Regions from separate parts of the Clostridium beijerinckii genome, predicted to be linked through region 2. Evidence: a T-box and tRNA genes for the amino acid it is inferred to sense, from the RefSeq annotation. Region 2 holds a T-box; the other regions hold tRNA genes.
What was found. A T-box is a leader RNA that pairs with one kind of tRNA and senses whether it is charged. The one in region 2 lies ahead of serS (serine--tRNA ligase), so its partner is inferred to be a tRNA-Ser.
Positions count from the first base shown of each region.

Region 1: it has a tRNA-Ser gene. The T-box ahead of serS (serine--tRNA ligase) is inferred to sense a tRNA for this amino acid. The anticodon was not compared.
Region 3: it has a tRNA-Ser gene. The T-box ahead of serS (serine--tRNA ligase) is inferred to sense a tRNA for this amino acid. The anticodon was not compared.

Region 1 is NZ_CP144906.1:3,354,595-3,362,645, forward strand. Features, by position in the region: gene ftsH (ATP-dependent zinc metalloprotease FtsH) at 109-1,992, opposite strand; gene PZA12_RS15470 (zinc metallopeptidase) at 2,083-2,766, opposite strand; gene PZA12_RS15475 (fructose bisphosphate aldolase) at 3,138-4,025, opposite strand; gene PZA12_RS15480 (hypothetical protein) at 4,564-4,881, shown strand; partial or broken gene PZA12_RS15485 (DUF5105 domain-containing protein) at 5,115-5,252, opposite strand; tRNA gene PZA12_RS15490 (tRNA-Ser) at 5,352-5,436, opposite strand; gene PZA12_RS15495 (Spo0E family sporulation regulatory protein-aspartic acid phosphatase) at 5,450-5,620, opposite strand; gene PZA12_RS15500 (hypothetical protein) at 5,912-6,052, shown strand; gene PZA12_RS15505 (hypothetical protein) at 6,261-6,428, opposite strand; gene PZA12_RS15510 (methyl-accepting chemotaxis protein) at 6,707-8,051, opposite strand, start outside.
Region 2 is NZ_CP144906.1:1,634,686-1,647,857, forward strand. Features, by position in the region: gene gltX (glutamate--tRNA ligase) at 83-1,744, shown strand; gene PZA12_RS07615 (methyl-accepting chemotaxis protein) at 1,827-3,590, opposite strand; gene PZA12_RS07620 (glutamine--tRNA ligase/YqeY domain fusion protein) at 3,857-5,518, opposite strand; gene PZA12_RS07625 (YczE/YyaS/YitT family protein) at 6,068-6,742, shown strand; T-box leader at 6,999-7,205, shown strand; gene serS (serine--tRNA ligase) at 7,272-8,549, shown strand; gene PZA12_RS07635 (DUF2249 domain-containing protein) at 8,900-9,133, shown strand; gene PZA12_RS07640 (MBL fold metallo-hydrolase) at 9,174-9,812, shown strand; gene hcp (hydroxylamine reductase) at 10,188-11,891, shown strand; gene PZA12_RS07655 (sulfite exporter TauE/SafE family protein) at 13,093-13,172, shown strand, end outside.
Region 3 is NZ_CP144906.1:15,084-28,255, forward strand. Features, by position in the region: gene PZA12_RS00070 (transcription repressor NadR) at 1-418, shown strand, start outside; gene PZA12_RS00075 (NAD(P)/FAD-dependent oxidoreductase) at 421-1,806, shown strand; gene PZA12_RS00080 (DUF1667 domain-containing protein) at 1,823-2,053, shown strand; tRNA gene PZA12_RS00085 (tRNA-Ser) at 2,170-2,260, shown strand; tRNA gene PZA12_RS00090 (tRNA-Ser) at 2,291-2,381, shown strand; tRNA gene PZA12_RS00095 (tRNA-Ser) at 2,626-2,716, shown strand; tRNA gene PZA12_RS00100 (tRNA-Ser) at 2,735-2,825, shown strand; gene PZA12_RS00105 (GNAT family N-acetyltransferase) at 2,951-3,466, shown strand; gene addB (helicase-exonuclease AddAB subunit AddB) at 3,463-6,942, shown strand; gene addA (helicase-exonuclease AddAB subunit AddA) at 7,035-10,772, shown strand; gene PZA12_RS00120 (L,D-transpeptidase) at 10,849-12,030, opposite strand; gene PZA12_RS00125 (DUF1189 family protein) at 12,246-12,728, shown strand; gene PZA12_RS00130 (sensor histidine kinase) at 12,945-13,172, shown strand, end outside.

The DNA of each region.
Region 1 (8,051 bases), 1.7 Mb from region 2:
ATTTCACAATTACGGCTAAAATTCTTGCAATATTTTTAAGATTATAATAAAGAATTATTTTTGCAATGTATATATTGTAAAAATTTTTATAATAAAACTTTCTAAGCTTTAAACGTTAACCGGCTCGTCTATTTGGATTGAGTTTAGAATTTTCATAAATTCATCACCCATTATGGTTTCTTTGAAAATAAGATGCGATGATATTTTGCCCAAAGCTTCCATATTAGCCTTTAGAAGATTTTTGGCCTTTTCGTAGGATTCATTGATTATATTCATAACCTCACGATCAACTTCAGCAGATATTTCATCTGAACAATTTCTTACTGGTCTGCCGTCAAGATATCTGTTTTGAATTGATTCAAGCCCTATCATACCAAATTTTTCTGACATTCCATACATTGTTACCATTTGTCTTGCAATACTAGTAGCTCTCTCAATATCATTTGAAGCACCTGTAGTTATTTCATTAAACACAAGATCTTCAGCTGCTCTTCCTGCAAGCAGAACAACTATCTGTTCTAGCAATTCATCTTTAGACATAAGGTACTTTTCTTCTTCTGGCATCTGCATAGTATATCCAAGTGCTCCCATTGTTCTTGGAACAATGGTAATCTTATGAACTGGCTGAGTCTTTTTCTGCAGCGCTGAAGCTAATGCATGTCCAACTTCATGAAATGCAACAAGACTTTTCTCATTCTCAGTCATTACTCTATCCTTTTTCTCTTTACCTGCAATTACAGTTTCGACTGCCTCAAATAAATCATCCTGCCTAACCTCATCTCTTCCCATTCTTACAGCTCTTAAAGCAGCTTCATTAACCATGTTTGCAAGATCAGCCCCAACAGCACCAGCAGTAGCAAGTGCTATCTCTTTTAGATTAACACTTTCATCCATTATTATATTCTTGGAATGAACCTTTAATATATTCTCTCTTCCTTTAAGATCTGGTTTATCTACTATAACTCTACGATCAAAACGTCCAGGTCTTAATAGCGCCTTATCAAGGACTTCTGGTCTATTGGTTGCTGCAAGAATAACAACTCCCTTTGAAGAATCGAAGCCATCCATTTCAGCAAGTAACTGGTTTAATGTCTGCTCTCTTTCATCATTTCCACTTATATTACCTTCTCTACTCTTACCTATTGCATCAATTTCATCAATAAAAATAATACATGGTGCTTGCTTTTCTGCCTGAGCAAACAAATCTCTGACTCTTGAAGCTCCAACACCTACAAACATCTCTACAAAACCTGACCCTGAAAGTGAGAAAAATGGTACCTTTGCTTCTCCTGCTACAGCTTTTGCAAGTAATGTCTTACCTGTACCTGGAGGTCCTACTAAAAGTGCACCTTTAGGAAGCTTAGCTCCTATCTTCGTATATCTTTCAGGCTTGTGAAGAAAATCAACTATCTCCTTAAGAGATTCTTTAGCTTCTTCCTGACCTGCTACGTCTTTAAAATATACTCCTGTAGTCTTTTCAACATATACCTTCGCATTACTTTTTCCGACGGACATAAATCCTCCTCCGCCTCCTCCAATTTTATTACTTAAAGACTTCATGAACCAATTACCTAACATATAAAATATAGCAAAAGGTATAATCCATGAAAGTATGAAACCGATAATTGGAGACTGAGTATTTTTTACGGGTGTAGTAAACTTTACATCTGCATTATATAGTTTGTCTACAAGTTGAGGATAGTCTAAGTTGCCAGTATAATATAATTTTTTATTTACAACTGAAGCATCCTCATCACTTTTTGGTGTTATAACAAGCTTGTCACTATAAATCTCAACTGATTCTACTTGTTTATTATTTACCATTGTAAGAAATTCACTATAATCAATTTGTTTATGATTTGACTGAGAAATCAAATTTATAACTATATTTATTACTAATGTAATTATAAGCGCTGCTGTAATGTATTTGGGTAAATCCTTTTTATCAGGCAATCCCTTTTTATTAGGCGTCCCTTTTCTATTTTTAAACATTAACTTTCCTCCTTTAATATTAGAAAATTACATTCTTAACTAAATATCCTGTATTGTATGACTTTAATACGCTCAATGCATGATAATCTATTATTCTCTATCACCGCTTCCCATGAACAAAAATACAAGGTGAAGCAAATTTGCAACAGCAGTTATTGCAGAAGCAACATAAGTCATAGCTGCTGCATTTAGCACCTTTTTTGCAGGAGCCATTTCATTGAAACTAAGTATTCCTTGAGATTCTAATTCTGATATTGCTCTTTTACTTGCATTAAATTCTACTGGTAGAGTTACAAAATAAAATGCTACCGCACCAGTAAAAAACACTATACCTAGTTGTGCAAGCAAAGGAATTTGAAATATTAATCCAAAAATCGCCATATATGGACCTGCCATAGAACCTATATTTGCAATTGGTACAAGTCCACTTCTTAAAGAAAGTGGTGCATATTGTACTTTATGTTGTATTGCATGTCCTGTTTCATGGGCTGCAACACCTATTGCTGCAACAGAATTACTATAATATACTGATTCAGATAATCTTACTACCCTTTTTCCAGATTCATAGTGATCAGTTAAACTACCTGCTGTCGGAACTACAGCTACATCATAAAGTCCATTTCTATCAAGAATTCTCCTTGCAACATCTGCACCAGTAAATCCTCTAGCATTGCCATAATTGCTATATTTGTCAAAGGTTCCTTTTACTTTAAATTGACAATAAAGCGAAAAAGCCAATGCCGGTAAAACTAAAATGATATAATAAATGTCCATGTTTATCCCTCCAATATATTTATTTCATGGTTTTAATTAAACAAAAAAGACCTTTGATCTGATTCAGTAACAACTAAATCGTATCAAAGGTCTTGCTTTCCATTTGGAGTATAGAACCAGGCAGTTTTAATTACCGATTGTTGGCTCTATAGCTTATAAGCTACTCCCCTAAGTTATATGAAGTATATCATACCTTATTATATGGTGTCAATACATATTAATTCACAATCTTCTATTTTATTTTAATTTTCACTACATTCCGACATTTTATAAATGTAACTAATTATTTAGGCACTAGAGAAAGTGTTCACTCCTCAATAAATAGTCACATAGTTTTATAACACTAATTAATCACAATATATATTATTAAATTATTTTATTGATGCCTCATAGATTTCCTTAATTGATTTTGATATTGTCCCATTAAATTCTTCTTCAGTTTGCTGAGCAGTGAGCCCTTGGGATAAAGCTCTTGAAAAACTGGCGATTAATCCATGATTGCGTCCGAGTCTTTCGTTTGCTTCTGCTTGACTATAACCACCTGACAAAGCTACTACTCTGACAACATGTGGCTCATCTATTAAATCAATGTAGAAATTATCTTTAGTTGGTATTGAAAGTTTAAGCATCACTTTTGTTTCTTTATCAAGTTTTGATAGCTGCTCTAAAATTTCAAGTTTCAAAAGTTTTTCAGATTCTTCCTTATCGGTACTATGGATGTCAACTTCTGGCTCAATAATAGGAACAAGACCTGCTTCTACAATCTGTTTACCAATTTCAAATTGCTGCTCAACTAACATTTTAATTCCTTTAGCATTTGCTTCCTTAATAACTGAGCGCATTTTTGTTCCAAAAATATTTTTTTCTACTGCTTGCTTTAAAAGGTCATCTAAGCTACTTATTGGTTTCATAAGCTGAACACCATTGTTAATTTCAGCTAAGCCTTTATCAACCTTTAAGAAAGGGACAATATTTTTTTCCTTCCAAAGGTAATCAGGTGTATATTGATTATCAATAGTACGATACATTGTGTCTTCAAATAATATAGCACCCAAAATATATTCTGAAGTAAATGCCGGACTCTTTATTATGCGTTTTCTCATTTCATGCACTAAGTCAAACATTTCTTCTTCATTGGAATAACTGTCTTCCTTAATCCCATACTCAAGTAATGCTTTTGGAGTACTGCCACCACTTTGATCTAAAGCTGCAATAAACCCTTTACCTGTATGTATTCGGTTTATTTGATTTTCATTCATCTAATTCTCCTCCTTCTCCTTATCTTAGATTAGAATCATGTCTTACTTTTTATTATAGTGTCTTTCTCTATTAATTATGCGTTTGCTAATATCATAAATTTAAGTGCTTCTCTAATAATTATCACTTTTAGCTATGGTCCTTATATTTTATCGCACGAATAAATTATCATAATATAATCCGTATCCATTTATATCCAATAATTTCATGCAGAAATATTCATATCTAAATTGAAATAACTTAATAAAATATAAAAAGACTAAAAATTTAACATAATCTGCAATCACTATAAATAAAGCTCAAAGGACTTATATAATTTCTTTGAGCTTTATTATTATTTATAAATTCACATATAGGTGATCAATTATTATCGAAACTAATGAGTAATTGAATACTTTTTTATGAATTACGCATAACTAATGTTGGAATATATTAAAATGATTAATTCTATTGAGTAAATTACTTAATTCAGCTCCTTCAAAGGAACTTATTTCACTAGTAAATTTTGCTTTAAATATACTATGGAAGGGGAAATATCTTATGAAAAAATCTACTATAGTGCTTTTTATATTTTTATTATTATCATTTACTAATTTAGCCCAAAATGTCAGTGCTGCTCCCATAGTTCTAAATCAAGGCATTTATAATGTAAGAGATTCTAACTTAACAATTGGATCTCCTATGACAGTTAAACTTAATGATCCTAACGGCAGAGTTATTATTTTTGTTATTGACAATAATCAATACATAAGAGAACTTGCAAGGCTAGATTCCCAATCAAACGAACAAACTCTTAAACCTTTCAACTATGGCTATTCAGTTATAATTTTTGGGAATACTCCTGTTACTTTCTCCTAAAAACTTTCTCGATTCATATACTTTAAATTTTTTCTACAATAGCAGCAATATAATTTCAAAACAAAAAGCAGTAGTTTAACTTTTAATCTACTGCTTTTAAATGTATTTACTCGACAGTGAATTTTATATTTATTTCACATACTCATGTTATAAGTGAAATAGAGCATAAGATAATGCAGCCAAGTTAATGACTGCACTTAATGGGATCTAAGGTAAAAATTGAAGATAATTCAACTATAATCTTCTTCCTTCATCCCTATCTTGTCCATATTAGTTTTATCATCTTTTAAAAGTAGATCTAAAAATATTTTAGCACTTTCTTCTGGAGTTGCTTTCGTTCCGCAACCTACTAGCATTATTGTTACCATCATAACAGCTAACAATAATGTAGAAATTCTTAACTAGAGCGCCTCACTTGCTTTACTCACTTTTTGCTATAAGCATACATTATAAACTATAATATAAGTTGTTGGAAAATACAGGACTCGAACCTGTGGAGCTTTTACACTCACTAGCTTAGTAAGCCAGCCCATTAAACCACTCTGACAATTTTCCATATAAGAGCATATTATTTAATTGTTCTCCTTAGTAATTCATTGTACTCATTCAGTGCAAAGTTTAATCTTCTACACGCTCTAATCACCTCCACATCTAATGAATTTTCTTCATCGCCCATAATTTTGCATAAGGCTTGTCTCATTCTACTAATCATCATCTCTTTTTCTTTTAAATGTTCCAAATATTTACCACCTTTACTTTTTTATTAGTATAACCTCTAAATGGTAAAATTTATGTATCACTTGTTACATAAATAGGTTGTGGCTAAAATATTCATATTATTTACATATATTCTATGTATAACCTCAGAACTTCAAATGTAATTACTTAATATGATGAACGCATGAAAGTTATATATTTCTGGATTAATAATTCCACATCTGTTTTATAACCTAATTTTCTATTGTTCTCTGTGCATATTGTTTAACATTTCTTAAGTGTATCTAATATATTAAAAGTAAATGAGGTGTTTATGATGCCAAATAATGAAAATGAAATTTTTTATATCGTTGGCGCTATACTTACTATATTAGTTAATGTGCCAGAGATTGTAAGACAAATAAATATTAATTTAAAGTTCAATGAATCTATAAAGCACCATAAAATACTATGATTAATATGCAGAAAAAGCGCTTAGAATAATTCTAAACGCTTTTTTCTTCCAAAAGTCGATCCATATATAATTAGAATTTTATCTTAGTTAATTACAGAATCATTTATTTTACTACCTGCTATTTTATAATAAAAAGTATTACTTCTAAATTTAATGAAATACTGCAAAAACATATTTTCTTATTTACAATTAATAGATATCCTAACAATTATCTTTTTCTTGATGATATTGGATAATTATAATCTTGGGTAAAATGATATCTGCCTGGATTTTCTGGTTGATTTCCTGAATCTTTTTCTTCTTCAAATTCTGCCACCATATCTTGTCTTAAATGTTTTTCATAATATACTTTTTCTTTGTCGGTTAAATTCTTCATACTTGTATCACCTCCATTTTTATTGTTTTCTTTTGTATGATTAATATACTCTAGTATAAAAACTGCAATAAAATAGACACTTACAAGTTATACGTAAGTGCCTAAATTATTTATAATTAGCATTTAAAATATTGAATTACTCTAAAAAATAAATTAACTATAATCATTAGATTATTTAAATTTTATATTTAAATTGATTCCTTATCACATCTCTAGTTTGTACATCTTCGATATATATCAGCATTATTTCTCTTATAAATAAGTAATTTTTAAATATCTTATATTTTAAATTTAGCTATAATACTTCTTAACTCTTCAGACATTTGAGATAGAAGTTTACTAGATGAAGCTATCTCCTCAACAGATGCTAGTTGTTCCTCAGCAGCTGCTGATATTGTTTGAGTCTCATCAGCTATATTACTACTTATGTTTTTAATATTATTTACCGAATCAACAGATTCTTTGGTTCCAACAGTTATTTCAGTGATAGAGTCTGATATTTCATGAATCTGCCTAGATATTTCTATTATCATTTGAAGGATTTCCTTAAAACTTGTTCCTGCAACATCAACAACATCTGCTCCTGTTTTAACTTCTTTTGAATTTTCATTCATAACTGCAACTGCACTATTTGTTTTATTTTGTACATCATTAATAATTCCAGCTATTTCTTTAGTTGCCTCTTGTGATTGTTCTGCTAACTTTCTGATTTCTTCTGCTACAACACTAAAACCTTTCCCTGCTTCCCCAGCCCTTGCAGATTCTATTGCCGCATTTAATGCTAGAAGATTTGTTTGCTCTGATATACCTTGGATTGTATCAAGTATTTGTCCAATTTTCACTGATTTCTCTTCAAGCTCGCTTATAATAAGCGATGTTTCACTGGTCTTTTTCTCTATTATTTCCATTTGGTTCATTGCCTTCTCTACAGCATCTTCACCAGCATTTGCTGATATTTTCGCCTTATCTGTTAAAGATGAAACGGATTTTGTATTTTCAGATGCTACATTTATCTTATTAGATATGTTTTCAACCACTTTGTTTGTGCTATTAGCAAAAGAAAATTGCTCATCTGCTCCATTTGCCATTGTTGTTACTGCGGATGCAACTAAATTTGATGCATCTGCTGATTGTTCAGCACTTGCTGTAAGCTCTTCAGATGATAATACTAATTGTTCAGATGTATTACCTAATTGTTTTATTAATTCAATAATGTTTTTGGTCATCTTATCTATCGCATTACTTACAACACCAAATTCACTCTTATCATTAAGACTTTCTTCTTTTATCCTTACAGAAAAATCACCTTGAGATAAAGAACCTATATATATTACAAAATCATTTAATCTCTTTGTGATACGTTTTGTTATTAGTATTCCTAATAAAATTATTAAGATTGAAGCTATAATCACAATACTTAAAAATGCTACTGTTGCAATTTTTAAATTTGTTTTATTTTGGGTGTTTATTTTTTCAGCAATTTGTCTATTGTGTTCTCCAAGTTCTACTAAATCATCTAAGAAAGCATCAGCATATGATTCAACGTTTTTCTCGTAATATTCGTAAGCTTCTTGATTTTTGTTTTCACCAGCTAAGTTTAGTGCAACTTTTCTTCCTTCCCTA
Region 2 (13,172 bases):
TCAAGTTTCACTTGATATAAATTGCCATGACAAGGGGCTAATAATACCTTGTAAGGAAGAATGATAAGGAGAGATACAAATAATGAGTTTTGAAAAATTAGCAGATATAATATTTGGAAATGTTGAACATACAACTGAATATTACATTGAAAAATATCCAAAGAGAAATCTTAAAGAAGGTGCAAGAGTTACTAGATATGCACCAAGTCCAACTGGATTCCAACATATAGGTGGAGTTTTTGCTGCATTAATAAATGAAAGATTAGCAAGCCAAAGTGAAGGTGTTTTTTATTTAAGAATAGAAGATACTGATCAAAAGAGAGAAGTTCAAGGTGCAATAGAAGATACGATAGCAACTATGCATAATTTTGGCATGGATTTTAGTGAAGGTATGACAGGAGAAGAAACTTCTAAAGGTGAATATGGTCCATACAGACAAAGTCAAAGGGCTGAAATATATAATACTTTTGCAAAAGATTTACTTATAAAAGGTTTAGCTTATCCAGATTTCTGTACTCCAGAAGAATTAGCTGAACTTAGAGAAAGACAAATAGCTAATAAAATAACTCCAGGTTACTATGGCGAATATGCAAAATTCAGAAATATAACTGAAGATGAAGCTATAAAGAGAATTGAAAATGGAGAAAAGTATATTATAAGATTAAAATCTCCAGGAAATCCTGAAACAAGAGTTGAGTTCCACGATCTAATTAAGGGAGATATATCATTCCCAGAAAATAATCAAGATGTGGTACTTATTAAAGGAGATGGGCTTCCAACTTATCACTTTGCTCACGCTATAGATGATTATTTAATGAGAACAACAGATGTAATAAGAGGAGAAGAATGGTTATCATCACTTCCTATACACGTTCAATTATTTGAAGTATTAGGTTTTGAAGCACCAAGATATGCTCATATTCCAACAATAATGAAACAAGATGGTGGATCAAAGAGAAAGCTTTCAAAGAGAAAGGATGCAGAAGCTGCTGTTTCTTACTACAAAGAAGTTGGATTCCCAGTGGTAACTGTAATAGAATATTTACTTAACATAGTTAACTCTACTTATGAAGAATGGAGAGCTGAAAATCCTAAGGCTGATTATCATGAATTTGAAGTCCATTTAGAAAAAATGGGTAAGAGTGGAGCATTATTTGATTTAGTTAAATTAAACGATGTATCAAAAGATAGAATAGCTGCTATGAAGGCTTCTGATGTTTATGATTACTATACAGCATGGGCTAAGGAATTTGATGCAGAAATGTATAAATTAGTTACAGAAAATGAAACTATGGCAAAGGAAATCTTCAATATAGATAAAGAAGGTCCAAAACCAAGAAAAGATTTTGCAAAATGGGATGAAGTAAAAGATAAGATTTTCTATTTCTTTGATGAACTATTCTATAAGGAATCAGCAGAACAAATTGAACTTCCAAAGGGAGTTACATTAGAAGCAGCAAAAGAAATAGTAGAAACTTACAAGAAAGAATTTAAATTTGATGTAGAAAGTCAAGAAGCTTGGTTTGATGACTTAAAGGAAATAGGAATTAGACTTGGCTATTGCGCTAATAGAAAAGAATTTAAGGCAAATCCAGATCAATATAAAGGTATGATTTCGGATGTTGCAGGAGCAGTTAGAGCAGCACTAACTCATAGAACTAATTCACCTGACATTTATACTATAATGCAAATCATAGGTGAAGAAAATACAAGAAACAGATTTGATAAATTTTTAAATATATAAACCATAAGCAAAAGGTATAGGTTGGACGTACTCCAAACACTATGCCTTTTTAATTTTATGGGAAAGTTTGAACTTAATTCATTTAAACTTGAAATGCATTAACTGCATCTCTAAGCTTTTCTGCAAGTTTATTTAAGTCTTGAGTATGTTTAGCTATTTGATTTACACTTGCTAGTTGCTGCTCAGTTGTGGCAGAAATTTGTTCAGTTGCAGCAGAGCTTTCTTCAGTTGAAGCAGAAAGAGTCTCTAAAACCTCAACTATTTCATTTTTCTCGTTTTCCATCTCAAGGCTATAAGTTTTTAGGTTTTTCATATCGTTTGTAATCTTTTCTACAGATTTTAATATTTCAACAAATATATCCTTAGCGTCTATTACAGAATTATTTTGCTCCTTAGCTATTAGCTTTCCGTCTTCAATGGCTTTTACAGCAGCCTTTGATTTATCTTGGATTCCATTGATTAATTCTTTAACTTTTGAAGCAGACATTGAAGATTGAGAAGCTAATTTTCTAACTTCTTCAGCGACTACAGCAAAGCCTTTTCCTTGCTCACCAGCTCTTGCAGCTTCTATAGCAGCATTTAAAGATAATAAATTTGTTTGTTCTGAAATCTGACTTATTGCCTCAGTGATAGATCCAATTTCAATAGAAGTTTTATCTACTTCCATTATTATAGCGCTAGTTTTTTCAGTGGCTTTGTTATTTTCGATTGATTTTTTTGAAAGTAAATCAATTGCTTCTAAACCTCTGTTGCTAATATTAGTTGTTTTAATTGCAATATCGTTAGTTTCTATTGTTAGTTTTGTAACTAAATCTATTTTCTCTGATAAATTCTTAACTCTTATAACTCCGTTTTCAGTTTCTTTAGCCTGTTCATTTGAACTTTTAGCAATCTCTTCAACAGAATCTGATACTTCATTAATAGAAGCTGTATTTTCAGCGACAATTTCATCTAACAATTTAGAAGAATCAAAAACAACATTAATTGAATCTTTAACTGAACTTATAAAATCGTTAACATTTCTAACCATTATATTAAAGGAATTATTTAGATTACCAATTTCATCTCTGTTTCTGATTTTGATGGCTTTAATATTCAAGTTACCTGAAGCTACAGTATCTACAGCGTCACTAATTTCTCTAATTGGAGCAGATATGTGTTTTGCAAATATCATAATTACTGCAGAACCTAAAATAATTACTGACAATAATATAATCAAAGTAGTAATAAGAATATTATTTGAACCAATATTAAAATCATTCATATAAGTACCGGCACAAACTACCCATCCCCAATGCGGATCAGTCTTTTGATAAGTTATTTTGTCTGAAATCTTATCTGAATTAGGAAGTGTCCACCAATAAGTTAGATAACCTCCGCCATCATTGGCTACTTTAATTTGATCTTTAACAAATAGTGCACCAGTCTTTTTATCTTTATAATCTAGCACGCTTTTGCCTTCTAAACTGGGATGAACTGCTTCAACTCCATCTTGAGTATAAGCTAACAAATAACCACTTTTACCTAAGCTTAAATTTTGATTGATTTTTCTTGTACCATCCGCTTGTTTTTCGCTAAGCATATATTCTCTAACTCTTTCTTGAGCGTCATCAAGAGATAGTTTTCCTTGATCTACAAGCTTTTGATTTGCATCAATAACTTGTAATGTCATTTCTACGCTATTTTTTAATAAAACCTTCCCGCTATTTTCAAGTTCAGCTCTTGCTACATAATAACTTACTAATCCGAGTACAAGTACAGGTGTACTCAGCAATAAGATCATTACTAAAATAAGTTTTGTTTTTATAGGTAAGCCTTTTGTCTTTTTTGTAGATTTTGTAATCATTTGCATTCCCCCTAATATATAAACTTACTCTATTATCGAAATGTAATTTATCAACTTAATAGTAAATGTTGGCTTTTAGCGAAATATAGAAAATTAGGTGGAATTTATGGTTTAGTTATAATGAAAATGATGAAGAATTTTTAAGTGGCATAAAAAATTTTGATCAGATAGTTTTATATAAAATTATCTGGATTAGGAGGTTAAAAATAAATTAAGGCAGAGAAATCTAATATATAAGATTCATCTGCCTTAATTTATTTTTATTATTAGCTTAATTTAAATGATGATTTTAATGGTACTATTCTATTAAATACTAATTTATCATCAGTTGTATATTTAGTATCTACATTAAAGAAACCATTTCTAACCATTTGGAATTTATCTTGAGGTTTAGCATCTTTAAATGCAGTTGGTTCAATAAAACCTTGTAATATTTCTAATGAGTTTGGATTAATTTGTTCTAGGAAGTGTTTTCCTTCATTTTCTGGTGCATCATCTAAAATTAAAGGTTCATATAACCTGAATTCAGCAGGAAGACAAGTTTTCGCATCTACCCAATGGATTGTTCCTTTAACTTTTCTGCCAGTAAAGCCAGAACCACTCTTTGTTTCTGGATCATAAGTACAATGAATTTCTATTACCTCACCATTTTCATCCTTGATCACTTCATTACATTTAACAAAGTATGCTCCTTTTAGTCTAACTTCATTACCAGGAAATAATCTGAAGTATTTCTTTGGTGGATTTTCCATAAAGTCTTCTTTTTCAATATATAGTTCCCTAGAGAATGGAACAAGTCTTGTACCTTGAGTTTCGTCTTTTGCATTATTCTCTATTGAAAGCATTTCTGTATCATTTTCAGGATAATTAGTTATTACAAGCTTTAAAGGATTTAGCACAGCCATAGACAATGGCGCCTTAAGTTGTAAATCCTCTCTTATAAAATAATCTAGCATTTGGGAATCAACAACAGAATTAGCCTTAGCAACACCGATAGCGCTGCAGAAATTTCTTAGCGCATCAGGAGTACATCCTTTTCTTCTAAGTCCAGAAATAGTAGGCATTCTAGGATCATCCCATCCATCAACAACTTTTTCATCAACTAATTGCTTTAATTTTCTCTTACTCATAACAGTATTAGTCATATTTAATCTTGCAAATTCTATTTGTCTTGGAGTAGCTTCCATTTCACATTCTCTTACTACCCAGTCATAAAGTGGTCTGTGATCTTCAAACTCTAAAGTACAAATAGAGTGTGTAACATGTTCAATAGCATCTTCTAATGGATGAGCAAAATCGTACATTGGGTATATGCACCATTTATCACCAGTATTGTGATGAGTAGAATGAGATATTCTATATATAACAGGATCTCTCATATTTATATTTGGTGATGCCATGTCTATTTTAGCTCTAAGAACTTTTTCGCCGTCAGCAAATTCACCATTTTTCATTCTTTCAAATAAATCTAAATTTTCTTCAACGGATCTATTTCTATAAGGGCTGTCTTTACCAGGCTGAGTTAGTGTACCTTTATATTCTTTAGCTTCTTCAGCTGTTAAGTCACAAACATAAGCTTCACCTTTTTTTATTAGTAGAACAGCTCTATTGTACATTTCGTCAAAATAGTTAGATGCAAAGAAAAGTTCATCCCAATGACCACCAAGCCATTGTACATCTTCTTTAATTGATTCAACATATTCTGTATCTTCTTTAACAGGGTTAGTATCATCAAATCTTAAATGAGTTTTTCCTTTAAACTCATCAGCCAAACCAAAATTTAAAAGAATTGATTTAGCGTGGCCTATATGTAAGTAACCGTTAGGTTCTGGTGGAAAACGAGTAATTATCTCTTTATGCTTTCCGCTTTCTAGATCTTCTACAACGATATTTCTTATAAAATTAGAAGAATTTATTTCGTTTGACATAGTCTTACCTCACTTATAAGTGTATTTAAATTAAGAAAAGAATATTTACTTGAAGTAGTATTCCCTCTTAACTATATTGTTATTTTTGCTTAATAATAATTTTAATCTAATATAAAGAAAAAATAAAGATAAAATTATTTAAATTGCCTAAAGTTGCTAAACATGAGCTTTAATAAACTTAAATTTAGTTTTAATTTTATTATTATACATATTACTATGGAAAATAAAACGTAGGATAATTCGTGTATTATAATATTAACATTTTTAATAACATTGTTTAGGATTTGCTTTGTTTTGAGATAGTTTCTTACAAAAGAGATTGTAGCAGTATTCAGTATTAGTATTTAGTGAATTTATTTCAATAATAATTATGATTTAAATTAAAAAATGAATTGAATATTTTATTGAATTGATGTAAACTGACTATTAGTTAAAAGATTAGCTTATAATCAGCTTTGCACACGTGAAACTATTATTTAAGTTAATGGAATTATTGCAAGTAATTTGGCCTATAATTCCAAAAATAATTTTGAAAATTAAAGGAGAAGTATGAAGAAATTATTAGCACTTATAATTAGAATGACATTCGGATTTTTATTATGCGCATTAGGAACTGTGTTGGCTCTTAATTCAAATCTAGGATTAAGTCCATGGGATGTATTTCACCAAGGATTAACAAATGTAACTAGTTTAACTATTGGACAGGCAAGCATTATAGTTGGAATAATAATAGTAGCAATTACAAGTATTTTAGGGCTTAAAGTTGGGATGGGAACTATAGCGAATATGATAGTGATTGGATGTTTTATAGATTTAATCATACATTCTAAAATTATTCCAGTTTGTAATAACATATATACAGGCATAATAATGTTAATTGGAAGCTTATTTGTTACAGCTTTAGGAAGCTATTTGTATATTGGATGTGAAATGGGATGTGGTCCTAGAGATGGTCTTATGATTGCATTAGTTAAGCGTACAGGTAAACCAATTGGAATAATACGACTATTTATAGAAGCGGGAGCGCTAATTATTGGATGGATTCTAGGCGGTTTTGTCGGAATTGGAACGTTAGTCACTGCCATTGGAATCGGATATTGCGTACAGTTAATTTATAAAGTATTTGGATTTGATATAAAGGAGCTAAAGCATAGGAATATAAAAGAAGGGTTAAAGTTTGTTAATGAATGTATAACCATATGCACAGTAATTCAAAGTAAGTGAAAAATTTTATGGTAGTATAATTTAGATGTTATCGCAAAATTTTTAAGATATATTTATAACATTTATTTAAGGTGAGAAGATTTTTATGTGAATTTCCTCACCTTAATTTTTTAGTAGACTTTAATAAGAAATTTATAGTATATTATAACTGGTCAATATAATTCCAAAACTAGTTATTAAGTTAAATATAAACATATACTTGAAAATTAACATAAATATATATATAATATACATAGCAACAAATTAATAGTTATAAAAAACAGCGATGATAAAAACTACGATTTATAAATTTCTTCAGAGAGCCGATGGGTGGTGCGAATCGGTGAAAGGTTAAATCTTTCCACTTTTGGAGCTGTGCGTGATAAATGCAAAGGTTAGTAACCTATATAATACTAGTGTCGAGGGGCTGGTTGTAATATTAACCAGCAATTTGGGTGGCAACGCGGATTATTCCGTCCCAATTATATATTGGGATGGTTTTTTTATTTTTTGAAATAATAATATATATATTTAATCAGGAGGGAAAAAAATGTTAGACATTAAATTCGTAAGAGAAAATCCAGAGATTGTTAAACAAAACATAAAAAATAAGTTTCAAGATAATAAGTTGGGGTTAGTAGATGAAGTATTAACTTTAGATATTGAACTTAGAAAAGTTAAGCAAGAAGTAGAAGCTTTAAGAGCTGATAGAAATAAGTTATCAAAACAAATTGGTGGATTAATGGCTCAAGGTAAAAAAGAAGAAGCCGAGGAAATAAAGAAAAAAGTTAATGCCGATTCAGAAAGAATGGCTGAGTTAGACGTTAAAGAAAAAGAACTAGAAGAAAAAGTTAAAGTTATCATGATGACTATTCCAAACATAATAGATCCAAGTGTTCCAATTGGTAAAGATGATAGCGAAAATGTAGAAGTAGAAAAGTTTGGGGAACCAGTTGTTCCAGATTTCGAAATTCCATACCATACAGATATTATGGAAAAATTAAGTGGTATTGATTTAGATAGTGCTAGAAAAGTAGCAGGTAATGGTTTCTATTACTTAATGGGAAATATAGCTAGACTTCACTCAGCTGTGATTTCTTATGCAAGAGACTTTATGATAAATAGAGGATTTACATATTGTATTCCACCTTTTATGATTCGTAGCCAGGTTGTAACTGGAGTTATGAGTTTTGCTGAAATGGATGCTATGATGTACAAAATTGAAGGTGAAGATTTATACTTAATAGGAACAAGTGAACATTCTATGATTGGTAAATTTATAGATACAATATTACCAGAAACTTCACTTCCTCAAACTTTGACTAGTTATTCACCTTGCTTTAGAAAAGAAAAAGGGGCACATGGTATAGAAGAAAGAGGAGTATACAGAATTCATCAATTTGAAAAGCAAGAAATGGTTGTTGTATGTAAGCCAGAAGACAGCATGACTTGGTATGATAAAATGTGGAAAGATACAGTAGATCTATTCCGTTCTTTAGATATACCAGTGAGGACTTTAGAATGTTGCTCAGGTGATTTAGCAGATTTAAAAGTAAAATCAGTAGACGTAGAAGCATGGTCTCCAAGACAAAAGAAATACTTCGAAGTAGGAAGCTGTTCTAATTTAGGGGATGCACAAGCTCGTCGTTTAAAAATCCGTGTAGATGGTAAAGATGGTAAGTACTTTGCGCATACATTGAATAATACAGTAGTTGCACCACCAAGAATGCTTATTGCATTTTTAGAAAACAACTTAAATGAGGATGGATCTGTAAATATTCCAGTTGCATTGCAACCATATATGGGTGGTATGACAGTAATTAAATAGAGTAAAATAAATCAGATATATATAAATTTAGAAAGACAACAAATTAAAGAGGTATTAAGCTCATTAATTTGCTGTCTTTTTCATACAGTAAAATATTATTAAATATTTTCAATAATATTTTGGGTAGTTAATTAAGATATTATACATAGTAGTGATTAAGAATTATAAGAACAGTTTACATAATATTACTTTAGTATAAAACAGAAATTCTAAAGAAATTGAAATATATACATATAAAAGCAAAAGTTACTGACAATGTGATATAAATCACGCTAAAAATTCAGCACAATGGTTATAATATTATCATCTAAGAAGAAGTTTAGATAATAATATTAAGGGAGGAATTAATTATGTCAAGTTTTGCTGTTAGTATAGATGTTAGAATTTATGAAAGAGGTCATAAAAAGGAGATTATATTTAAAGCTTTTGAAGAGCTTGAACAGGGTGAAACAATGGAGCTTATAAATGATCATGATCCTCGTCCGCTTTATCAGCAGTTTATAGTTAACTTTCCAGAGCACTTTGAGTGGAAATATTTAGAGCAGGGACCTGAAATATGGAGAATAGGTATCACAAAGAAATAAGGCACATTCAATAAGAGAGAAAAGGAGTTGTTTTTATAATATGCCATTTATAAATAAAGATTTATACCAATTTAATAGCTATGTTGAACCAATTAACCTTACATTTCATCAGTATTTGTTATTAGGGGATGAACCATTATTAATCCATACAGGGAACGTTATGCAGGCAGAAGCTTTGCTGCCAGAATTAAAAGATGTACTTAGTGGTAAAGAGCTAAAGTATGTTTTTATTTCACATTTTGAGGCGGATGAATGTGGGGGATTATCATTAATATTAGAACATTTTCCTAAAGCTAAAACAATTTGCTCTGAAGTTACAGCGCGTCAGTTAAATGGTTTTGGAATAAAAGCAGAAATTATTACTAAGAAAGCAGAGGAAACTTTAAATACTGATAATTATGAGTTAGAGTTTATAAATTATCCTTCTGAAATGCATCTTTGGGATGGATTATTAGTTATAGAAAATAAACGTAGGATATTTTTTAGCAGTGATTTGATGTTTGCGTTGGGAAAAGAAATAGGCACAGTAAAAGAATCTGATTGGAATACAGAAGTAAACAGCATTAAGCAAGAACAAATACCAGACAATAATAAGCTGGAAGATTTACAAGAGACTTTAAAAAAGTTAAAGCCTGACTTTATAGCTACAGGCCATGGGCCATGTCTTAAACTAAACTAAAATAAAGGTTATATTTAAGAAGGAAATTTGTTCTTAAATATAACCTTTTTGTTTTGAATTAAATATTGAATATTATAAGAAATAATATATTATAATTTAATATTTTGAATTCTGATTTAAATCACATTATTTGTCTTCCTATTTTTAAAATTACGTAACCATTGTTACAGATTTAAGCAGAGTATTTTAGTAATATATATCTGTAGCATAGAGCTAATATAGAAATTAAAAAATATTAATTTTATTTTAGTAACGTATGTTACAGAAGTGATACTGGCAATATAGTAAACTCTAAATTGTCAAAGTTAAGAGAGATTAACAAGAAATTATTAATTATTTATATAAAAAGAAAAATAGGAAATAGGAGGACATAATATGTCAATGTTTTGTTATCAATGTCAAGAAACAGCTGGATGTAAGGGCTGTACTAAAGTAGGGGTATGCGGTAAGGATGAGTATGTAGCAAAAGCTCAAGACTTATTAATGTATGCAACTAAAGGACTAGCTATAGTAAGTAATGAAGGAAGAAAAGTTGGAGTTAAAGATAGTAAAGTTGATAAATATATAACAGAAAACTTATTCACAACAATTACAAACGCTAATTTTGATAGAGATTCTATTTTAGATAGAGTTAAAGAAACTTTAAAATTAAGAGAAGAATTAAAAGCTAAAGTAATTAGCTCTGGTGGTAAAGTTGGAGAAGTAAAAGTAACTGGTGGTTTCTTCAAGAAAATATTCGGAATGCAAACTACAGAAATGATTATGCCAGAAGCAGCTACTTGGACAGCTGACAATACAATAGAATTTGATGAAAAAGCAGAAAAAGTTGGAGTTCTTGCAACTGAAAATGAAGATATAAGAAGCTTAAGAGAACTTATCACTTATGGATTAAAAGGATTATCTGCTTACATGAAGCATGCTATGAACTTAAAATATAATAATGAAGAAGTTCATGCATTTATGGCAAAAGCATTAGCTGCTACAATAGATGATACATTAACAGTTGATGATTATGTAGCATTAGCATTAGAAGCAGGTAAATTTGGTGTAGACGGTATGGCATTACTTGATAAAGCTAATACTGAAAGTTATGGACATCCAGAAATAACAACTGTTGATATCGGAGTCAGAACTAATCCAGGAATATTAATTTCAGGACATGATTTAAAAGATTTAGAAATGTTACTTGAGCAAACAGAAGGTACTGGAGTAGATGTATATACTCACGGAGAAATGCTTGCAGGACAATATTATCCTAAGTTTAAGAAGTATTCTCACTTTGCAGGAAACTATGGTAATGCATGGTGGAAACAAAAAGAAGAATTCGAAAAATTCAATGGACCAATCCTTATGACTACAAACTGTATAGTTATACCAAAGAATTCATATAAGAACAGATTATTTACAACAGGTGCTACAGGAATGCCAGGATGTCCTCATATTGAACCTAAAGCTGACGGAACAAAGGACTTCTCAAAAGTTATAGAAATGGCTAAAAAATGTAAAGCTCCTACTGAAATAGAAAAAGGACAAATAGTTGGTGGATTTGCTCATAACCAAGTTTTAGCTTTAGCTGATAAAGTTGTAGATGCAGTTAAATCTGGTGCTATAAAGAGATTCTTTGTAATGGCAGGCTGTGATGGTAGAGCTAAATCAAGAGATTACTATGCAGAATTCGCACAAAAGTTACCAATGGATACAGTTATATTAACAGCAGGTTGTGCTAAGTATAAATATAACAAGTTAAACTTGGGTGATATTGGAGGAATTCCAAGAGTATTAGATGCAGGGCAATGTAATGATTCATATTCATTAGTTGTTATAGCACTTAAACTTCAAGAAGTATTTGGATTAAAGAGTGTAAATGAATTACCTATTTCATACAACATAGCTTGGTATGAACAAAAAGCTGTAATAGTATTATTATCATTATTACACTTAGGAGTTAAAAACATTCACTTAGGACCAACACTTCCAGCATTCCTTTCACCAAATGTTGCTAAAGTATTAGTAGACAACTTCGGAATTGGTGGAATAACTAATGTAGATGATGACATGAAGATGTTTATGGAAGCATAAAAATAATTTGTGGTAAATTACAATGGCAAATAAAATAAGTTCGATCAAATAAGAAAACACCCTATTTAATAATCTACAATATATTTAAAGTATATAATCCTAGTAGCATGATTGCTGCTAGGATTTTTTTTATAATGTTTTTAAAAGAATTTATTTTAATTTTTAATATCCTTTTAGGGATTATGCAGATATTGAGCGATCTATTTTCACTAATAGAGAAATTTTCATATTTTTATATATTTATAGATTAATAGTTTTATATAAAAATATGAAAAAATATAAAAATAAATATATGTTTATATATTCCTATAAACATTTTTTTCTATATAAATATGAAAATATATAAATATTTATAGGAAACATCAGGGGTAAGAGAGTAGAGAAGACTAAATAGTAGAGAAACTACTTAGTGTCTGCGTAAAATGAACTTTTAATATTTAAAGCAATTTTGAGAGCCTAAATAGTGTTAAGTGTTATGCTAAGAATCTTATCATAAATTATTTTTTAAATATTCATAAAGACAAAAAACCATAGATAAACCTATCATACAATAAGTTTATCTACAGTCCTTAAATAAAGAAAATAACAATCAAACCTCATTGCAACAGACTAACATAATTGCAATTTTCGCGTAACCCTACAATAACTAATCAATAATAGAAAACTCTAACTATAGGATTGCATTTTTATTTCTCAAGTTAAGTCTTTTGACTCTATATTGAGAAGGCATATTCATTCTTGAATATTTAATGCTTAACTGTTAACTTCTTTATAATCTTAATATGCCCCTAATTATTTAGCTAATACTATGAAGTTAATAGTTATATTGGAAATTTATCTTAATAAATTTATCAACTGGTATATTATTTTTTACACATAAAGTTCATAAGTTTATGTTAATTTATTAAGTATATGATAATGTAATATTAGTGAGAAATTATATGGGGTGAAAATTATTTATAATAGTTTAGTAATTGGAGATGAGAAAAGTGTAACAGAAGTTTTGAAGGCATATTTGGAAAGAGAGGCATATGGAGTTTATTCAAATATGTTTATAAAAGTGTGCAGAAGAATTTCTGTACTTTTTTTATATCCTCATAAAATCTTCATAACTTTATATTATAATCTATATATGTAATTTGAGTTATGATTTAAAATGCATCACTGTTTATAATAAGCAGCGATTTATTAGGAGGAGATTATGAGTATTAAGAGGGAGAATATTAAAGTTTATGATATGACATGTACGTCTTGCGAAAATAGAGTGGAAAGAGCTTTAAT
Region 3 (13,172 bases), 1.6 Mb from region 2:
GGTTATAGTAAAAGATATAGCAATTCTTAGAGCTAAAGGTAAGAATATAATAGCAACTCCAGATGGATATATAATTAATGCAAATAATAATAAAGCTAAAGCAATTATTGCAGTAATTCATACTGAAGATGAGATGATTGAGGAATTAAGTATAGTAATCAAATATGGTGGAATTATTGAAGATGTAGTAGTGGAGCATCCATTGTATGGAGAAATAAAGGGAATGCTTATGATTAAGAATTATAATGAGTTAAATAAATTTATTGAAAAATATAAGGAACAAAAAGCAAAATTACTATCTGCATTAACTAATGGAGTTCATCTTCATACAATAGCAGCTGAAACTCAAGATGATATTGATTTAATTATATTGGAATTGAAAAAGAACAACTTTATAGTTTCAGATTTGGAGGACTAGTAATGGATTATGATGTGCTAATTTTAGGCGGTGGGATAATTGGATGCGCAGTTGCCTATGAACTTTCAAAATATAATATAAATATAGCTTTAATTGAAAAGGGATATGATGTTGCAAACGATATTTCATTTGCAAATACAGCTGTTGTTTATGATGGTTCAGAATCAAGTAGTAGTAAAATGGCTCTCTTGGAGAAGAGAGGTATAGATATAATAAGGAAGCATTGTAAAAAGTTCAATGTTAGATATAATAAGATTGGCTCATTAAGGATTTTCTTAGATGAGAGTAATGAACTATTAAATAAAGTGTATAGTGATTCTGTGGATCACGGAATAGATGGAGTTCGTATAATAGATAGTAATGAACTTTATAATGTGGAACCAAGTTTAAATTTAGAGGAAAATAAAGCTATCTATTCTGAGAATACTTCAATAATATCACCATATAACCTAGCTGTTTCATATGCAGAAATAGCTGTAGATAATGGAGTGAATTTTAGATTAGAAGAAGAGGTTATAGATATTAAGACTATCTCTAAGGGATTCAGAGTAACTACGAATAAAAATAAGTTTACTTGTAAACTAGTTATTAATACAATTCCAAATGAATCATTTAATGACATGTGTAGTAATGTAACAAGCGAAATGAAAAATAAAAAAGTTAGGTGTATAATAGTTAAGAAAAGCATAGGTGATAACTTAAAGAAAATTATTATTGAAGATATAGATGAAGAAAATTCGATGATAAAGGTGCCAATATCGGAAAATGAAAATTTAATTGGAATTAAGATTAGTGATAATTTTAGCTCTAAATTAGAATTGCCAGAAAGAATATTGAAAAATATAAAAAAAGAGTCAATAATTAATATATTTACAGAAGTATATAGCGAAAATGATATGTTAATAGATGATAGTAATTTAGAGGCCGGTTATATAAAGGTTGTAGGAAATCACTATGCTAAAATATCAGTTGCACCAGCAATTGCTCAGGATATTGAAAAGAAAGTTAAAGTAAGTATGAATATAACGAAGAAGAAGGATTATATTGATAAAAAGAGAGAGACATATATATTTAGAGAGATGACTAAAGATCAAATAAATAGAATAATTTCTCTTGATAAGCGTTATGGCAATATTATTTGTAATTGCAATAATATTTCTGAGGGAGAAATTATTGATTCAATAAGAAGACCTTTAGGTGCAAGAACAGTAGAGGGAGTAAAAAGGCGTACAGGGATAGGTCTTGGAAACTGCAATGGTTCAAATTGCAATATAAAGATAATAAAGATATTGGCCAGAGAGATGGATAAAAGTGCTTTAGATATAGTAGATGATTCTATGGATTCACAAATTTTAGTTGGAAGAATTAAGGAATTTAATGAAATTTAGATTGGAGTAATTAGTAATGTCTAATAAAGATGTTTTTACCAGTTTAGTTAGAGTAAAAGGTAATATGAATTACAAAGTTGTATCAGTAAAAAGTAATAAAAGCGTTGAGAAGCACTTATGGAAAGAATTCTCAAAGGTTCTTAGCAGGATTTATGTTAGTACTCCTACAAATATTGGCGATAATATTTGTAAGAATATACTTAATACTGGCGTAGATATAATATGTACAAGGAAGATAAAAGAATAGCTAAACACTAAATCCATAAGGTTATATTTTATTATAATAATTTATTTTAATAAAATATTATAAAATAGTTGACATAAGTATAAGCAATTGATATAATAATACATGTCACTAGACGTGGAAAGATGGTCGAGTTGGTTTAAGGCACCGGTCTTGAAAACCGGCGTGCGTGTAAGCGTACCTAGGGTTCGAATCCCTATCTTTCCGCCATTTTTTTGTCTAAAAATATAAAGTTTATTTGGAGGATTACTCAAGTGGCTGAAGAGGCGCCCCTGCTAAGGGCGTAGGTCGGGTAACTGGCGCCCGGGTTCAAATCCCGGATCCTCCGCCAAGCATCTAACATTTGTTAGGTGCTTTTTAGTATAATTAATTAGTCTTAGTAAAACATATATTTTTATTTGTTGAAAATTTATATATAAATTCTCAATAAATATAATTTACTATTCTAAATTATTTGATATTCTGTAACTCATATCTACAATTAAGTTTAGATAAATGAAAAAATTAAATTTATTGCAATAAATATGTTGACATAAATAAAATTAGTTGATATAATCATATTTGTTGTGAGACATGGAAAGATGGTCGAGTTGGTTTAAGGCACCGGTCTTGAAAACCGGCGTGCGTGTAAGCGTACCTAGGGTTCGAATCCCTATCTTTCCGCCATTAAAATAGAAGGCACATGGAGGATTACTCAAGTGGCTGAAGAGGCGCCCCTGCTAAGGGCGTAGGTCGGGTAACTGGCGCCCGGGTTCAAATCCCGGATCCTCCGCCAAACATCTAACAAATTGTTAGATGTTTTTTTTGTTTTTAATTAATTTTATGGAGTAAATAAACTTAAAATATTATAATTAATATGTCTGCTTATAAAATAAATTAATTATCATAAGAAGGTGAATTATGCTAAGCGGCAGCAAAGTGCATTTAAGAGTACTAAAAAGGGAAGATGTAAGTATATTATTCAAGTTACATAGTGAAGAGAAAGTTAAAAAGTATAATATAATAATTGAGAGCATGGATAATAAAGTAGATTTAAGAAAATCTTTAAGTATAGTGAATGAAGATGATAATCTAATTGGTTTTGTAACGTACAAGGAGCAGGGATATTATAGTAGGATATACTGTATTGGCATAACGATAGGGAGTGAGTATTGGGGAAGAAGTTATGGAGTAGATTCTATAAAAACTCTTCTAAGATATTTATTTAAAAAGCTGAATGCTATGAAAGTAGAATTATACGTTGCTAGTTATAATATACGAGCTATAAGGTGTTATAAAAAATGTGGGTTCATAGAGGAAAATATTAAAAGATATTATAGCCATATAGATAAAGAATATATAGATATGATAATTATGGGGATAATTAGAGAAAGATATAATTCATATTTAAAATGTGAGGATGGAAAATACATATGAGTATAAGATTTGTTTATGGAAGGTCTGGTACAGGTAAGAGTAAATTTTGTATTGATGAGATAAAAAATAATATTAACAAAAAATTAGATATAAATAAATTAATCCTATTAGTTCCAGAGCAGTATACATTTATGACTGAAAATAAAATATTGCATGAAATTGGAGAACATGCTTTCTTAAGAACAGAAGTGATGAGTTTTAAGAAAATGGCTCATAATATTTTTGAAGAATATGGTGGAAGAGTTAAAGAGATTATTAAGGAATCTGGAAGGAATATGCTAATTCATAGAGTTATAAATGAAAACATTGAGTCTTTGGATTATTTTAATAGGATGTCTAGAGAACAAGGATTTAATGAAATTATATCAGAAGTGATTTCGGAATTTAAAAAGTATAATATTAGCATTGATAGTATAAGAGCAATAGATGAGAAAATAAATGATAATGAATTATATCAAAAAATTAAAGAGTTGATGATAATTTATGAAGCATTTAACTTAAAAATGCATGAAAATTACATTGATGGAGATGATCAGTTAACATTACTAAATAAAAAGTTATTAGAAAGTAGCGCGTATGTAGATTCTGAGGTGTGGATAGATGAATTTACTAGCTTTACACCTCAACAACTGGACATTATAAAGGTGTTGGCCAAGAGATGTAGAAGAGTTAATATAACTTTTTGTATTGATAACGAATCTCTAAATAACAACTCTGAAGATATAACTGATGTATTCAATATCATAAAGAATACTGAAAATAAAATATTAAAAATAATGAAAGAAAACAATATTGCTTATGATAAACCAGTCAACTTAAATAATGCAATTCCTTATAGGTTTAAAGATAATCTAGAACTTGATCACATAGAGAAATATTTTTTTTCTTACCCATTTAATGAATATGATAAGAACCCTGAGAGAATAACACTTTACAAAGCAAGTAATATTTATGACGAGATAGAAAGAGTATCAAAAAGTATTACAAGTTTGGTGAGAGAAAATGGGTATAGATATAGAGATATATCTGTAGTTTGTAGAAATATAGATGATTATGAAAAAATAATATCAGTAATATTTAAAGATTATAATATTCCATACTTTTTAGATAAAAAGATTCAATTACTAAGTAATCCATTGATTGTACTTATAAGTTCTGCTTTTGAAATTTTGCTTAAGAATTGGTCTTATGAAAGTGTATTTAAATATTTAAAGAGTGGTTTAACTGGCATAGATAATTCATATATAGATAGGCTAGAGAACTTTATATTAGAGTATGGGGTAAAGGGTTATAAATGGACATCAAGAGAAATAGTAAATGAGAAATGGTTTATAGGAAATAGCGAATTGACGGATGATAAAGTTTTAATAGCTGAAATTATGGAAGAGATAAGATATCCATTGATGACTTTTCATAATAAAATAAATGGAAAACATAAAGTTAAAGATATATGTTCAGCTATTTATGAGTTTTTAGTGGATGTAAAAGTTTTTGACAGAATTAATGAATGGATTAAAAATTTTGAAGAATTAGGATTAGAAGATAAAGTTAAGGAATATAGTCAGGTTGAAAGTATAGTTATAGACATTCTAGATCAAGCGGTTGATGTTATAGGCGAAGAGAGATTAGAGTATTCTGAGTTTTTCAGAATATTGAGTTCTGGTTTTGCCAATGAAGAGATAGGAATTATACCTGTAGCATTGGATCAGGTTAATATTGGAGATATAGCAAGAATAAAGGGCAGAGATGTGAAGGTTCTTTACATAGTAGGAATTAATGATGGAGTTCTACCAGCATCCAAGAAAGAGGAAGGCTTATTATCTGATAGAGATAGAACAACATTAGGTGAGGTTGGAATAAATTTATCATCAACAACTAGAAATAAAGTTTTTGAAGAACAGTATCTACTATATATAGCATTAACAATTAGTAGTGAATATTTAATGCTTTCATATCCAATGGCTGATTTTGAAGGTAAGTCATTAAGACCATCTATAGTAATATCTAGAATGAAAAAGATATTTCCTAATTTAATTGAAGAAAGTGCAATTTATGATTCAAAAATCCTTGAAAATAAACTTAGCAAAGTTATTGCACCAATTCCAACATTTAATGAACTTATAATTTCTATGAGAAAAGATTTTGATAAAGAACATATAGAGCATTACTGGCCTGAGGTATATGAATGGTTTAAAAATAATGGTGAGTTTAAGGATAAAGTTAAAAATATATTTAAGGGGCTTAGTTACTCAAACATTGGAGATAAAGTTCCAAGAAACAAACTTAGAAAACTTTATCAGAATGACTTAGAAAAGTTAGTATTCAGTGTTTCAAAGTTAGAAAAGTATGCAGAATGCCCCTTTTCTTATTTTGTTCAATATGGGCTAAAGGCTAAAAATAGAAAGGTATATGAATTTACACCACCAGACTTAGGATCATTTGTACACGAAATGCTTGATTCATTCACTAATAAAGTTAGAGAAGATGGAATACTATGGTCTGATTTAAGCAATGAAAAATGTAAGGAGATAATATCTAACCTTATTGATAAGAAGTTAATGGATGAAAGTAATTCTATATTGAATAGTACTAAGAAATTTAAATATTTAGCGCAAAGATTTAAAAGAGTAATATCTAAATCTGTTTCAGTTATTGCAAGTCAAATAGGAAAAGGTGAATTTGAAGTATTTAAAACTGAATTTGATTTTGGAAGTTATAGTTCTGGAGAAGCTATAACATTAGATTTGAATGACAATGAGAAGGTGTATCTTCAAGGAATAATTGATAGAATAGATAAGTTAGATTTAGATGGTGAAACTTATATAAGAGTTATAGATTATAAAACTGGAGCTAAAAAATTTGATTTAAATGAAATATATTATGGATTACAAATGCAATTATTAGTTTATTTAGACGCACTTATAAGGAATTCGAAATATATACTTGATAAACAAGTAAAGCCAGGAGCAATATTATACTTTAAAATAGATGACCCCATAATAAAAAGCAAAAAGGAAATGACTGATGAAGAAGTAGAAAAAGAAGTATTAAGTGCTTTAAAGATGAAAGGATTAGTTTTAAAGGATGCGAGGGTTGTGAAAGCTATGGATAAGGATATAGAAGGATATTCATTGGTTATACCAGCATCATTTAAGACTGATGGAAGCTTTAAGGCAACAAGTGATGTTGTAACAGAAGAGGAGTTTAGAATACTTAGAGAATATGTAAATAATAAGATGATAGAGATATGTGAAGAAATGCTAAGTGGAGATATTAAAATTCAGCCGACTAAGAATTCTAACATTGCTCATTGTGAATACTGTGATTTTTCATCAATATGCCAATTTGATACAGAGATAAAAGATAATAAATACAAAATTATAATAAACAAATCTGCAAATGATATATGGAATAATATAAAAAAAGAAATTGATAATTCTAATAAATTAATTAAAGTTGAAAATGAGGAAGTATAGTAATATAAAAGAATCTAGTATATTTTTGATTAAAATTAATTAGGTTTTCTTACAGTTAAAACGATTTTAATTAGTACAGGAGAGATTTATATATGGGTAATACAAAATGGACTGATGAACAGTTAAGTGCAATTGAAACGAGAAATTGTAATTTACTAGTTGCAGCGGCAGCGGGTTCAGGTAAAACTGCTGTTTTAGTAGAGAGGATTATAAGAATAATTACTAATGAAGAGAATCCGGTTGATATAGATAAGTTATTGGTTGTAACTTTTACTAATGCAGCAGCAGCCGAGATGAGGGAAAGGATCGCAGATGCGATATCAAAGGAATTAGAGAATAATCCTAGGTCTAAAAATCTACAGAGGCAATTAACGCTGTTAAATAGAGCTAATATCACTACAATGCATTCGTTTTGCTTAGATGTAATTAAAAATAATTACCATAGGATTGATCTAGATCCATCATTTAGAATAGGTGATCAGACTGAGGGAATACTAATTAAATCGGAAGTTATTGAAGAACTTTTCGAAGATAAATATGAGGAAGAAGATATTGAGTTCACTAATTTGGTTGAGATATTTAGCAGCTATAAAAATGATAATAATTTAAAAAACTTAGTATTAGATTTATATAACTTTACAATGTCAGGTCCATGGCCTGAAAGGTGGCTTGTTAATAGCGCAGAGGCCTTTAATATTAAACAATTAGATGAATTGGATAGAACTAATTGGGTAAGAGTTTTAGCTCAAAGTGTAAAAATTGAGTTAAATGGGTATGTTAAAATGTTAGAAAAGGCCATTGAGGTTACTAGCAAAACTGATGGATTAGAACCTTATATGGATAGCTTATTAATGGAATTAAGTTATATACAAAATGCTTATGAATCTACTGATAATGGACTTGAGGAAATGTTTAATTCATTATCATCAATACAATTCAGTAGATTAAAATCTATAAAAAAGGATAAGGTTTCAGATGAGCAATCCCAAAATACTGTAAAAAAAATTAGAGATGATGTTAAAAAAGGAATATCTGAATTATTAAATAATGCATATTCAGTAAATCCACAGCAAATGTTAAGGAATATTCAAGGGGTATATCCTTACATAAAAAAATTGATAGAATTAGTTTTAGAATTTAGTGCTAGGTTTAGTAAACGAAAAAGAGAAAGAAATATATTAGATTTTAATGATTTAGAACATTTATGTTTAAAAATATTAAGTGATTATGATGATGAGAATAATATAATTCCATCAAGCATTGCAATGAATTTTAAAGAATATTTCGATGAGGTACTTGTTGATGAGTATCAAGATTCAAATAACGTTCAAGAAACAATAATAAACCTAGTATCCAGAAAAAACGATGATAATCCCAATGTATTTATGGTTGGTGATGTGAAGCAAAGTATATATAGGTTTAGACAAGCAAAACCTGAATTATTCATTGAAAAATATAATACATATGATTCAAGTAATGGAACGAATAGAAAAATTCAATTATATAAAAATTTTAGAAGCCGAAGAGAAATTATAGATGGAGTAAATTACATCTTTAAAGAAGTAATGTCTGAAGTAGTTGGAGAGTTAGAATATACATATGAGGAAGCTTTAAATTTAGGTGCAGACTTTAAGGAAAATAAATTAAAAGATACAATTATTGGAGGCCCTATTGAAGTTAATATAATTGATAAAAGCTATAATGAAACGGTTGTAGAAGATAATGAGGAACAGGAAGAAATAAATAATGTTATTTTAGAAGGTAGAATCGTTGCGAAGAGAATTAAAGAACTAATGTCAAAAAATGAAAATGAACAAATCTTTAAAGTTTTAGATAAGGAATCTGGTGAATATAGGCCATTAAAATATAGGGATATAGTTATTCTACTTAGAGCTACTAAAAACTGGTCAGATTCATTATTAGATGAGTTAAGTGCAGAAGGAATTCCAGTGTATGCAGATACAGGATCTGGTTATTTTGAATCAATTGAAATTAGAACAATAATTTCTCTTTTAAAGGTTATTGATAATCCAATGCAGGACATTCCAGTAATATCAGTAATGAGATCTCCAATTATGGGATTTTCAGCAGAAGAAATAAGTGATATTAGGCTTGTAAACAAAGATAATTATTTTTATGAAAATATAAAATATATAAGTGAAGAATCTTATCATTCAATTAATGAGTCTTATTCTGATGTATTGATAGCTAAATGCAAGTATTTTATTAATTCCGTTGACAAGTGGAGAAATAAATCGATTTATATGGCAATTGATGAATTTATATGGTATTTATATATGGATACTGCTTATTATGGATATGTTGGAGCTATGCCTAATGGAGTACTTAGGCAAGCAAACTTAAAAATACTTTTTCAAAGAGCAAGACAATTTGAGAAAACGAGTTTTAAGGGATTATTTAATTTTATAAATTTTATAAATAAACTTATAAAATCTTCAGGTGACATGGGAAGTGCTCAAGTCTTAGGTGAAAATGAGGATGTAGTAAGAATTATGAGTATCCATAAAAGTAAGGGATTAGAGTTCCCTGTGGTATTCTTATGTGGGTTAGGAAAGAATTTTAATCTTATGGATTTAAATAAAAGCATATTGTACCACGACGGACTAGGACTTGGGCCAGACTTTATAGATATAGAAAAAAGGTTTAGCACAGGAACTTTAGCTAAGGAATCAATAAAGAAAAAGATGAAATTTGAAACATTATCGGAGGAAATGAGAATACTGTATGTAGCATGTACTAGGGCAAAGGAAAAGTTGATTATGACAGGTACAGTAGGAAATCTTGAAAAATCAGCTGAAAAATGGTTAGGATCGGCATCTTTAGATTATAATCGCATATCCCCTTCGGAAGTTTTAAAAGGAAAGTCATATTTAGATTGGATTTGTATGTCACTATGTCAACATAGAGATGGTAGTGTTTTATCAGAAAGTTTTGGAACTGAAAATTTAATATTAAAGGATGATAATTCTAGGTGGAAAATTAATTTTTGGAATAAAGGTGACTTGATTGATAAGACAAAGACAGAGGTGCTAGAACAAGGAGAAGAATATGAGTTAACAATAATAAATAATAAACCATATGATAATTCTATATATGAAGAAGTAGATAAAATATTATCATATAAATATCCATTTAAAGCTTCAACAACAATTAAAAGTAATATTTCAGTTTCAGATTTAAAGAGAAGGCATGCAGAAGAAGATGATGATACTGAACAATTATACAGAGAAAAAGTAAAAGTTGTCCCTAAATTTCTTCAAGAAAAGAAAGGCCTTACTCCTTCAGAAAAAGGTACTGCAGTTCATTTTGTAATGAAAAAAATAGATTTTAATAGAGTATCATCTACGGAGGAAATTAAAGAACAATTACACGAATTATTTGAAAAGGAGCTTTTGCTTAGCGAAGAATTAAAGGTAATTAATCCTACTAAAATACTGAGTTTTTTTAGGTCGGATTTAGGGAAAAAAATTCTTGAGTTAAATTGTAGTGGAGAAAAAATTTATAGGGAAATACCTTTTTATACAGAGATAAGCAGTTTAGAAGTAGATAAAACACTTGGTAATATATATAAGGATGAAAAGATAAGATTACAAGGAATAATTGACTGTTTTTTTGAATATAATGGGGATATTATACTTATAGATTACAAAACGGATTACGTCATGGAAGATCACGAAGATGAATTTAAAGAGAAGTATAGGAAACAATTAGATTATTATAGTGATGCAATATTTAAATTAACAGGTAAAAAGGTTAAATATAAGTACTTATATTCATTTTACTTAGAAAAGGAAATTCAAGTAATATAAATATGTTTAAGTAAAATAACAATAAAAGCAAGAAGACAAAGATAAATTTATATGTGTCTTCTTGCTTTTTTAATAGTTATTTTATTATAATTTTACTTTCCCTAGGTATGTTAGTAAAGATCCATTTGGCATCATCTATAGAGAGTCTAATACAACCATGAGAAGAAGGTTTATTCATTGTATAATCTAGAACTGTAGTTTTGTCTTTAGCAAATGGAACTGAATGAAATAAAATGTCTCCAGTAATTTGAGTCCAATATTTACCGCCTTCTTGATATTCTTCTGAAAAGAACCAATCACCTCTCTCTTTAATAGTAAATGATCCAGGCGGTGTATCCTCTCCACTTATTCCAGTGGAACAAGGGAAAGTTTTAACCAACTGCCATTTATCAGCTTTTCCCTTATAAACATAAGTCTTTTGATCTTGAAGGCTTACGTTTATAAGATAAGGTGTTGAACTCTCTATGTTTAATGTATTAATATTTTTTGATGTAATATTGGTTGTTAAGGCACGCGATGAAGCTTCAGCAATAGCTGAATTTTTATCTAAGTATTCTTGTTGTTTTTCTTTTATATCTGCTATCTTTTCTTTTACATCTATGTCATCACGCAAAAGGTCATTATTGTCTGAAATTTTAGACATAGCTTCGCTATAGTAATCATTGCTAATTAAATTATCGCAGTAAGCAAATAAATTATCCTTTAGTTTACTTTTTGATTCATCTAAGTATATAAGTGAATCTGTATAGTTAAGATCTAAAGCAGAAACTTTTTTGAAGAATGAAATTGCCTCTGGATATTGTCCATTATTAAAAGAATTAATACCAGAGTTATAATTTTTAATAGAATCTTGAATTAAATCTATTGAATCAGAAGCCTCATGTAGATCATCATCATTCACTAGATTATAACGTTTTATTTCCTTAAACTGAATTAATGCATTTTCAGAAGAAATTTTCTTATCTTGGATTTCATCTGATAAAGTATTAATTTTAGTTCTAAGATATTTGGAAACATCATGACTAATCATAGATAATTTAAATGGATTAAAGTTTTGTTTAGTTATCAATAAATTATTAGCTTCAGAAAATTTATAATTATCAAAATCTGATTTGAAGTTATTTAAAAGTTTATTATAACTGTATAACTCGTAAAAGCAGCTAGAAGATAATACTATTAATAAAGCTAGTACATACATAATTCTTTTAGGTAATTTTTTAGTTTTTGACTTTTTATAATAAAATGTATTTATGCTCAAATAAATGCCTCCTAATGAAGTAACTAATATATTTAGAGTGAATTTGAATAAGATATTGCCCATTAATCTTTTATTTAATTACAAAGCCATCTTTTATTTATATAATATTGACAATAAAAGTAAATAATAAACCTTGATGTTTAAACTAATTTTAATATGTGTTAATATACTTAATAGGCCTTATGGAAGTAGACAATATTTATCTGGAGGGGAAAATGACTAATAGAACTAATTTTTTTATAAAGCTTATAACTTCTATATATGACATAAAGGTTTTTTCTAAATATGCGAAAGAAGGAATAGTGCGATCAATCTCATATGCAGTATTACTTAGTTTCTTATTAGGAGGCCTAAAGAGTGCATTTGTTCAATATAGGACTTATAATTTAGATATAATATCTTTCGTAGATCAAATGGTAGCATATTTTTCAATAATACTTTTTAATTTATTGTTTAATTGCTTAATTGTATCAATTGTTGCAGCGCTTTTTACAGTGTTTTTAAGAATGGTAGTCAAATATATAGCTTTATATTCTTTAACCTTGTATGCGGCTACATTGCCATTAATAATACAAATAATATTAGAAACAGCTAATCCTAATATAAGATTTGATACTATGTTTATTGTTGGAACATTAACCTATGTAATATTGATATTAAAGTATATAAAGGATGAAATAATAAGAAACTATACTTAGTAACATAAGGATGGTATAGATATATTTCTCCAATTATTATCTAAATTTGTAATATTCAATTATTAAACTTAAATAAACAAATTATATAGTCTTTTGGAATTAGAAATATCATATCAAATTTATTTAATATGGTTGTTAGCTGGGAAGTTATATGATATTATATATTAAGGGTATATGGTAAAAAAAGTAAAAAAAATTACAAAAGGGGATTTAAAAATGGTTGAGGTTAATATTTTGAAAGATAATCAGATTGATAGGGAGAATATATTAAATAGTAATGATCTTATTAAGTTATCGAAAGATGAATTAATTAGCAAACTTATTAATTTATCAGAATCTAAGAAAAATCAAGAAGATTTTATTTTGAATATTTCACATGATTTAAGATCACCATTAAATATAATTTTAAGTGTTTTACAATGTTACAAGGATGATTATAAAGAT